DNA from 4 places in the Pseudoalteromonas sp. S1727 genome. Region 2 is predicted to be linked to each of the others. Evidence: predicted binding sites of a transcription regulator. Region 2 holds the regulator's gene; each other region holds the start of a gene.

What was found. Region 2 encodes LexA, which represses DNA repair genes until DNA is damaged. Its sites were predicted from a motif close to TACTGTATNNNNATACAGTA; they were not measured.
Region 1: CWB85_RS09285 (SulA-like leucine-rich domain-containing protein) is a predicted target of LexA. The motif match lies at 1,074-1,093, and genes of this name have one in related genera.
Region 3: CWB85_RS02990 (YebG family protein) is a predicted target of LexA. The motif match lies at 1,126-1,145, and genes of this name have one in related genera.
Region 4: uvrD (DNA helicase II) is a predicted target of LexA. The motif match lies at 972-991, and genes of this name have one in related genera.

Annotation. Positions count from the first base shown of each region.
Region 1 is NZ_PNDT01000030.1:36,174-38,381, reverse strand. It holds gene CWB85_RS09290 (YchJ family protein) at 98-577, opposite strand; gene CWB85_RS09285 (SulA-like leucine-rich domain-containing protein) at 616-1,050, opposite strand; gene CWB85_RS09280 (response regulator) at 2,069-2,208, opposite strand, start outside.
Region 2 is NZ_PNDT01000025.1:51,564-53,771, forward strand. It holds gene coxB (cytochrome c oxidase subunit II) at 1-450, opposite strand, end outside; gene lexA (transcriptional repressor LexA) at 868-1,485, opposite strand; gene CWB85_RS08075 (hypothetical protein) at 1,559-2,208, opposite strand, start outside.
Region 3 is NZ_PNDT01000010.1:63,821-66,028, forward strand. It holds gene dsbB (disulfide bond formation protein DsbB) at 1-291, shown strand, start outside; gene CWB85_RS02980 (DUF6170 family protein) at 291-593, shown strand; gene CWB85_RS02985 (ComEA family DNA-binding protein) at 636-932, opposite strand; gene CWB85_RS02990 (YebG family protein) at 1,196-1,519, shown strand; gene putP (sodium/proline symporter PutP) at 1,622-2,208, opposite strand, start outside.
Region 4 is NZ_PNDT01000145.1:4,602-6,809, forward strand. It holds gene uvrD (DNA helicase II) at 1-907, opposite strand, end outside; gene CWB85_RS20915 (hypothetical protein) at 1,219-1,443, shown strand; gene CWB85_RS20920 (YacL family protein) at 1,555-1,923, shown strand; gene CWB85_RS20925 (peroxiredoxin-like family protein) at 1,957-2,208, opposite strand, start outside.

The sequences.
Region 1 (2,208 bases), on a different contig from region 2:
AGCGGTAACTCTGCAAAGGTGTTCGTTAGTAACCTTTTAAGTTGTAGAGAAGATATTATGCTGCATAAAAAAGTTTATAGCAGCAATATGCGCTAGGTTAGACGCTGTGGCATTTTTTATATTTTTTTCCACTACCGCATGGGCATTCGTCATTACGACTAACTTTTATATCCGCAACTGGAAATATCTCGCCATCAAGGTAGCGCCATAACCCATTCTCTTTAATAAAATTTGATTTCTCATGTAGCTGACAAAATAGATTTTGATAAAAATAACTAACGCAAAACTCAACATCCGCAGTCAACTCGTGTTGTTCGGCATCGATCACCGATAACTTTATAAAGCGACAGCTGTTAGCAAAAGCAGCAATTTCATTGACTGGGTTCTCAGTTTGTTTTTCTTGAGCATAAGTTTGATATATGTACTTGGCGTTTTTTAATGCATAAGCAACGTAGCGAGAGCGCATAAGTTGCTCCGCTGTGTTTGCTTGCTCTGTGCCTAAATGGAGCTTTTGGCAGCAGTCTTGGTAACTTTGTTGACTGCCGCATAAGCAATTACTGTGGGTAAGTGAAGTCATGCAAAATCGTTTTGATAGAAAAGCGGTATTTTAACAGCTTATTGCGGCAATGCTATATCTGTACTTTGTTGAGTTTTAGTAAAGCAATATAGTTTTGCACTTGCTTGGTCTAAGTTTAGCGATAGATCAGCAATTTGATTATCTTTTACAATGTCAGTCCAGGTGATCACGGCTGCAAAATTACCATTATGTAATGCCGAGTTTAGTACATACTCTAAGTTTACAAGATGTTTTTGGCGTATTACGAGTAGTTTACTAGTATCAATAGAACATGAATCAAGCAATGCCTTGCTAGGTACATGATCGGGTGCAATGAGTAGTGTCCATGCATTTTGGTTATTGTAATGGTGTAATACTTTAAGTAATTCAAAGGTTGCTGAGATCTCATCTTCAATTTGAATTAAGTTAACAGATGAACTTTGATTATCTTGTTGGTAGCTTTTAACAGTTCTTATAGTAATTGGCTGTAACATAATGTTCACTCACTGGTTGTTTATACAGTATATGTATACAGTAGTTTATACAGTTGTTTGACGCAAGTGTTTTTTGCTAATTTTTTATACGATTTTTAATGTTAATGTACTTTCTCAAGTCGTTTTGGAATTGTTTCTCACAGATCTGGAATAGAAAGTCAGGTGTGGCAAGGGCTACAGAGGTGGTAATTGCGTTCCCTGTTGGGGTTTTTCTCATTGGGGTTGGAATTCGTATGTTGAACTACAAACAGGCTGAAACATGAAATAGTTAAACCAGAAGCGATAATGTATCTTTTTTTGTATTTAATACAGCATATATAGTGATCGACATTTATGCAGGATATTGCGTATGTAGTACTCAGAATTTTAAAATTCGTAAGGCAAGTTTGAGTGAGAAACAGACGATCGGGTAAACTCATTTTTGGACAGAAGTGAGTTAAACCGGAAAGGCAAGCTTTCAGCACCTTGATGAAGTTCGGCTAAGAGCGATTGGTCATTGAGATTGACTAAATATAATTGCTTATTGAGTAGAATTTAAGTGTAATGGATACATAGTTAACGCTGAGCAATGCAGGGAAAGCTTAAACTATAATAGGTAAGCCGATTTAGCTAGAACCTTTAAAAAGCAAACTCCCATAGTATAAACAACACCAACTCTGACACACCGAGCAGCTAGCGCCTCAGTTCAACAAGCGATTATGCAACATAAACTGCCTGTCGCATAAATACTAAATGATGGATAACATTGTTCAAATATTTATATCTTGGTTTCCCTTGCTGCTTGTTTTATTCATTATGTGGGTGATACCAATCATACTCATTGCTAGGTCACAAAAAAGTGGGAAGTCAAGAGAAGTTAGCATGGATAGTCGCCTGTTTGTTTATTAGCTGGTTTTGTTTACTCTTATTTATGCTAATCGCACCACTGAAGCTTGATGACAAATAGAGGCACCTAAAAAGCGTTTCGTGTTCATCAATATACCCTAGTCAAAAATAGTAATTTGGTGCTGTTAGCGCATTAAATTAGGTTTTGATTTATAGCTTTTATAACGGCTTGAGTGCGGTCTTTTACGTCTAATTTAGCAAGAATTTGTGACACATGATTGCGGATAGTCCCCTCAGAATTATCTAACTTTTTGGCAATCACTTTGTTCGACA
Region 2 (2,208 bases):
TTGTTCTTGTGGAGTTGATAGGATAGAGTAAAAAGCAACACCTTCGCCCATGTACTCATAATGCCATTTCCATTGTGACCCTGTAATTTTAATCGTTAAATCAGCTTTACTTGCATCCTCCATCGCAATCAACGTTTTAGTCGCAGGCACAGCCATCGCGATGAGAATAACAAATGGAATAGCAGTCCAAAGTATTTCAACTTTAGTACTTTCATGGAATTGGGCTGGAATAGCCCCTTTTGATTTACGATGATGTATTAACGCCCAAAACATAACGGCAAATACAATCACCCCAATCACACAACAAATTATAAATATAGTCATGTGTAGTTGATAAACATTATTACTTATATCGGTTACACCTTCGCGCATATTAAATTGGCTATTCGCCAACAATTGCTGCGGAAGCATAAGTAATATAAGCCACAAGGTAGCGCTCAGTTTACCCATGTGACGGCTCCTTTTGATGCTATTGCAAGACGCAAAGCGAAAAGGCGGCACTACTTTATTTCACGCCAATTCGTTATTTTTTTATTGTAACTGGTGATCAAACCTGCTTCAGAAAGTGCTTTTACTACAGAAACTCGCAACTTTTAAAGACAGTTGTTAACACAGTGTATTAACCAATTAGTTAAAAAACGAACAATTAGCAAGTTTTAGGGGCAATAAATTTCTCTTTTGGTGCATAAATAACAACTAAAAATCAGCGCGTTATTTTCTAATGGAGGGGATGTAGCAGTAGCCAAAAAGTAACCTAAAGTAGAGCTGGCAAGGGCTTGGGAAGCGTAGCTAAGTATTAAATTTAACCACTAAAGAAGTAAAAAAAATTCAAAGCACCAAACTTCACCAATTTGGTGCGCAATAGGTTTACATCCAGTCAGCGTTACGGATCACGCCAACTGCCAGCCCTTCAATATTGAAAGATTCATGCTCCAAATCCACTTCAATTGGTGCAAATTCATCATTTTCAGCATGTAAGAAAACTTTTTTACCTGCTTTTTCAAGGCGCTTCACTGTTACATCATCATCAACACGAGCAACGACCACTTGGCCATTTTCAGCAACTTGAGTGCTATGTACTGCCAGTAAATCACCATCCATAATACCAATGTCTTTCATACTCATGCCTTGCACTCGTAATAAAAAGTCGGCAGCAGGTTTAAATAATAATGGGTCAACTTGGCAGTGACTCTCAACATGCTGCTCTGCCAAAATTGGCTCACCAGCAGCGACGCGGCCAATCAGCGGCAAACCTAGCTGCTCAGGCTCATCTTCCTCAACTAATTGAATACCACGGCTAGCGCCGGGCTTCATTTTTATAACACCTTTTTTAGCCAGTGCTTTTAGATGCTCTTCAGCTGCATTGGCGCTTTTAAAGCCTAACGTTTGCGCAATCTCAGCACGGGTTGGCGGCATACCGGTATCTTTAATAAATACTTTAATAAGTTCGAGAATTTGAGCTTGGCGATTCGTTAATGGGCGCATACAACTGGTTTTCCATACAGTACATTTAACTGTGAGTATATACAGTTATCTGAAAATCGCAAATATAAATTGACTATAAACGCGCCGTTAATAATAAGCTTACGCTATTTAAATCACTCTCAGAATCTAACGCCGAGCCAAGGCCAAACTTTAATGCTATATGCTGATTAAACCAATAGTGTGTTTGTAACTCATAGTTGTCACTAAGATGCTTTTCATTGCGTATATTAGCAATTAACCCCACTGACCAAGCCTGATTAACATAGTAAACAGCTTTACCTCGTACATATTTATAACGCCCTGCTAATTGTTTTAATTCTAAATCCCAACCTTGATTTTTATTGATATCTGTCCAGCGTACATAGGGCGCATATGTCCACTCTACTGCAACATTCTTAACCTCTTGCCGCCAATTGCTTTCAACACGACTGTAATAAGCGTTAAAACCAAGTTGTAGCTGCTCATTCATCTGCTTGCCAAGTGCAGCACTGACTAAGTAAGCTGTATCTTGCCAATCCTTGTTATCATCGGAGATTCTTTGCAGACTGCCCTGCATAACTAACCCCTCGGGGCCATACACTGCTGCATCTGTATTTAAATAACTAAAATCACCGTTCGAAAACCCACCAAAAGCATAGTTATTGACTCTATTTAAGTCGGCTTTAAGATCATATGGCCCAGTTAGAGGCTCTAGATCTTCAGCAAAATAACGATAACGCGCTC
Region 3 (2,208 bases), on a different contig from region 2:
TTAAGCTGGGCCGTTGCCAGTATTTGGGGTTATCTGATTGCTCGCCAACATATCGAGATGCAAACCACAACCGACCCTTTTGCATTTAGCTGTGAGTTTGAGCCAAATTTCCCAATCCCACTGCATGAATGGATCCCTCAGTTTTTTGCAGCTACCGGGGACTGTGGCAATATTGATTGGCAGTTTGCAGGTTTGAGTATGCCTGCTTGGATGGAAGTGATTTTTGGTGCATTTACATTGGTACTAATAAGCGTTGTCGCAAGCCGCTTAATCATTAAAAAGTCACTGTGATGATGACATTTTTTTCAAGCCAAGTGACGCCATTAAAACCATTTAAAATACGCCAACGTCAGCAAATTATTGCCTTAGCTTTAAGTCACTTAACGCCGATGCAAAAAATCAGTTTGCGTATTTTAAAGTTACTTTTATTAACCCCTGTATTTTTATCATTAGCGTATATTGAAGGTTGGTTGCTGTTACCAGCATTACTACTAACCGGTGTAGCTTACCCTTTACTAACTACCCCTTTAGAGATCCAATTTGCTAAAGGTCATTTACAGCACACGATTAAAGAGTTTACACAGGGCGAATAGTTCGCCCTGTTCTTAATGTTTAACTAATTAATATTTAACTGCTTAAAACTTAACTTTCCCTTCTAATTTAGCGACGAGTTTATCGCCAATTCCTTTCACCTGTGCCAAATCAGCAACTGATTTAAATTTACCTTGCTTAGTACGGTAGTCAACAATCGCTTGTGCTTTAGATTTACCTATACCCGGTAGCTGACTAAGTTGCTCAACGGTTGCTTGATTAACATTGATTAGCTGTGTTTTTCCTGCACTTTCGGTTGCCTCTACTTTACTCACAGCTGCATTACTAGGTAATGAAATAGCAAGACCGAATACAACGACTATTAAAGTTAAAAACTTCATGCTTTTCCTCCATGATATCCATACGTGGACTCAGTTAATAGTTGATAAAAGCGCCCTCACTTTTGGACTACATCCAAATAAAGTCATACTGAAAAAGTGCGACTATTTAAATAAAGTAAAGTTGTACCCATTTGTCAATGTACCCAAAGTAAAAAAATAAAAATGTCTCCTTGCAAAAAGACCAACAAACCATTACTGTACATAAAAACAGTAATCAATCAAGGTGAAGGTATTATTCACCAAGCAAATTGGCAGGAGAAATCATGGCTGTTGTTGTTAAATATGTTGTAGAAAGAAACGGAGTCGAGCGTATGACGTTTACTACTAAAAAAGAAGCAGATGCATATGACAAGATGCTTGATATAGCAGAGTCACTTGAAGTAATGCTAGAAAAAGTAGATGTCCCTTTAAGTGAACAACAAATTGAATCGCTTGCTCTAGAGATTGCTAAGAGTAAAGACGATTTTATCAATGTTCTCAAAGGCGCAAAAGATATAGCCCCCGCTAAAGCAGCCCCGGCTAAAACAAAGAAAGCAGCTGAGAATGTATCTGACTTAAAAGCAAACACGGATAAGGCTGCCAGCTAAAATGGTTAAATATTTAAGTCGATTGGGATAAGTAGTACACACCTGATTGATAAAAAAAGGAGCTTATCTAAGCTCCTTTTTTTGTTATACCTGTTGTAGTTGTTAACTCAACGAGCCCTCAACTTCATCAAATAATTGTGTGATCGCTTTACTAGGAGGTGGTGTTGATAAGCTAACCACTATAATTGCGATACTTGATAAAATAAAGCCAGGAATAATTTCATAAATTATACTGCTTAGTGACTGACCGTTAATGGTTATAGGCGCATAAATCCAAACCAAAACAGTAGCAGCACCCACTACCATACCACTTATTGCACCCTGAAGGTTCATTCTTTTCCAATAAAGGCTAAGCAATACTAATGGGCCAAATGCAGCGCCAAAACCTGCCCAGGCATTACTCACTAAGTCTAAAATCGAACTATCGCGATCATAGGCCAAATAAATAGCGAATACGGCCACTAACAACACACTAATTCGGCCCACTAGAACTAATTCTGTTTGTGATGCACTGCGGTTTAAGTAGATTTTATAGAAATCTTCAGTCAGTGAGCTTGAACATACTAATAGCTGAGAGGAGATAGTACTCATGATCGCAGCTAAAATAGCTGCAAGTAAAAAACCAGCAATTAACGGATGAAATACTAATTCTGATAATACTAAAAAGATGGTTTCTTTGTCGTCAATCA
Region 4 (2,208 bases), on a different contig from region 2:
CCATGCGCTCGGAATTGTTTTGAATAAGCGCATTGGATGCTTTTAGAATGGTAGCTGTTGAACGGTAGTTTTGCTCAAGACGAATTGTTTCGGCTTCAAAGTCAGTTAAAAAGCGTTTAATGTTTTCAATTTTTGCACCACGCCAACCATAAATACTTTGATCATCATCACCAACAATCATAATGCTATTGGTGTCGCCAGCGAGTAATTTTAGCCAGGCATATTGAATGGTATTGGTATCTTGGAACTCGTCTACAAGCATGTGCGCAAAGCGTTGCTGATAATGGCGCAACAAGGTTGGGTTGTTTTTTAGTACTTCAAAACTACGTAGCAGAATTTCGGCAAAGTCAACTAAGCCTGCACGGTCACACGCTTCTTGATAAGCAGTATAAACTTTGAGCATCATTTGCTCGTTAATATCATAGGCTTGAATGTCTTTTGGACGTAGGCCTTCGTCTTTCTTTGCGCTGATATACCAACCGAATTGCTTTGCGGGCCATTTTTTATCATCGATATTCATGGCTTTTAATAAGCGTTTGATCATTCGTAGCTGATCGTCTGAATCTAAAATTTGAAATGCTTCGGGCAGATTGGCTTCACGGTGATGGGCGCGTAAAATACGGTGTGATAAACCATGGAAAGTACCGATCCACATACCACCTACGGGCGCTTGAAGGGCTTGCTCTACACGCGTGCGCATTTCTTTGGCGGCTTTATTGGTAAAGGTTACTGCAAAAATACTGTAAGCAGAGGCTTGCTCTACTTGCATAAGCCAAGCGATACGATGAACCAGTACTCGAGTTTTTCCTGAGCCTGCGCCTGCCAACACCAACATATTTTGCAGTGGAGCAGCTACGGCATCCCGTTGTTTATCATTTAAACCGTCGAGTAATTCTGAAACGTCCATCATCACGCCTTTTCAATCAATATTGTGAGCAGTATAACAGGTGTTTTTGTTAGGCTAAATAAAATACTGTTTTTATAAACAGTTAATTTCAAAAAGTTCTTTGTTCTATTCGCAGTGCTTTTTAGCTAAGCTATTGTTGTAAGCAATATTTGCTGTAGCCAATTTGACTGATATTTAGTAAAAACCACTATTAAAGGAGAAACTTTATTAGCTAGGTTTGTTATAACTTTTTGATAGTTAATGAGTTAAAGAATTGGCACGATGTGTGTAAGTATCTAATAAGAAAATCAAATTAATAAATTGAGGTTAACATGGCAGAGCAAGGTTCAGGCGGTAATGTAATTGCGGCAATTTGTAATATCTTTTTTCCAGGTCTTGGGCAATTAGTCCAAGGCAGGATCATGGCAGCGATTGGTTTTTTCCTCGCTTGGGTTATTAGCGGTGCGCTTATTTATGTTGCGATTGGCTTTATTTTACTTCCTATCGTTTACATTTGGGCGATTATTGATGCCGCACGCTTTAAAACCTATCGGTAGCAATTCTAATTAAGAAAATAGCGCTTTATAGCGCTATTTTTGTATCTGGCTTTCTTAATTCACAGCTGACTAGGGTATAATCCTAGGCATGAGATGTATTTAGGTAAAGTTATGGAATATCAATTTATACGTGATCCAATAAGTGGCTTACGTATTAAAATTAGCAGTGAACATGCAGTAATTGGCCGTTGGCTGAATGAAGAAATCGGCAAAGAAAAAATAGCTATGGTACAGGCTTTGATCAGTGCTGTTGCCACAAGTTTTGAGCCTTTAACTTTACAGGGGCAAGAAATTGATTTGATTTTAAATAAAGACGAAGCGATTTTTGAAGCACATGCACTACACCAAGATTCAGAAGATTTGTTAGCCTATCAAGATGATGAGCTAATGCTAGAAGAAAGCGGCTTGAGCAGTGGCTGCGGTTTTGAAGATTTTGTTGATTTAATTAATTCGTGGCAAGAGTTCGCATCTGGAAAGTAAACAGAGAGCTGAGGCTCTCTGCTAAGTAATTATTTACTGTTCAGATACCGATTTCACGGCTGCTAATAATAAGTTTTCGGTTAAGCGAACCTTGTAATTTGGGTTTGCATACTGAAAATGCACCAAGCCTTTTTTATCAATTACAAAAACGGCTGGAACCGGTAAGGCGACCTTTGCTTTGCCATCAAGAGACACAAAATTAACCCCTAATTTATTGCGGTAAATGGTTGCTGTTTTATCATCGAGATAAAAAGCTAAGCCAAGTGCTTGGCTTAAAATCAGACT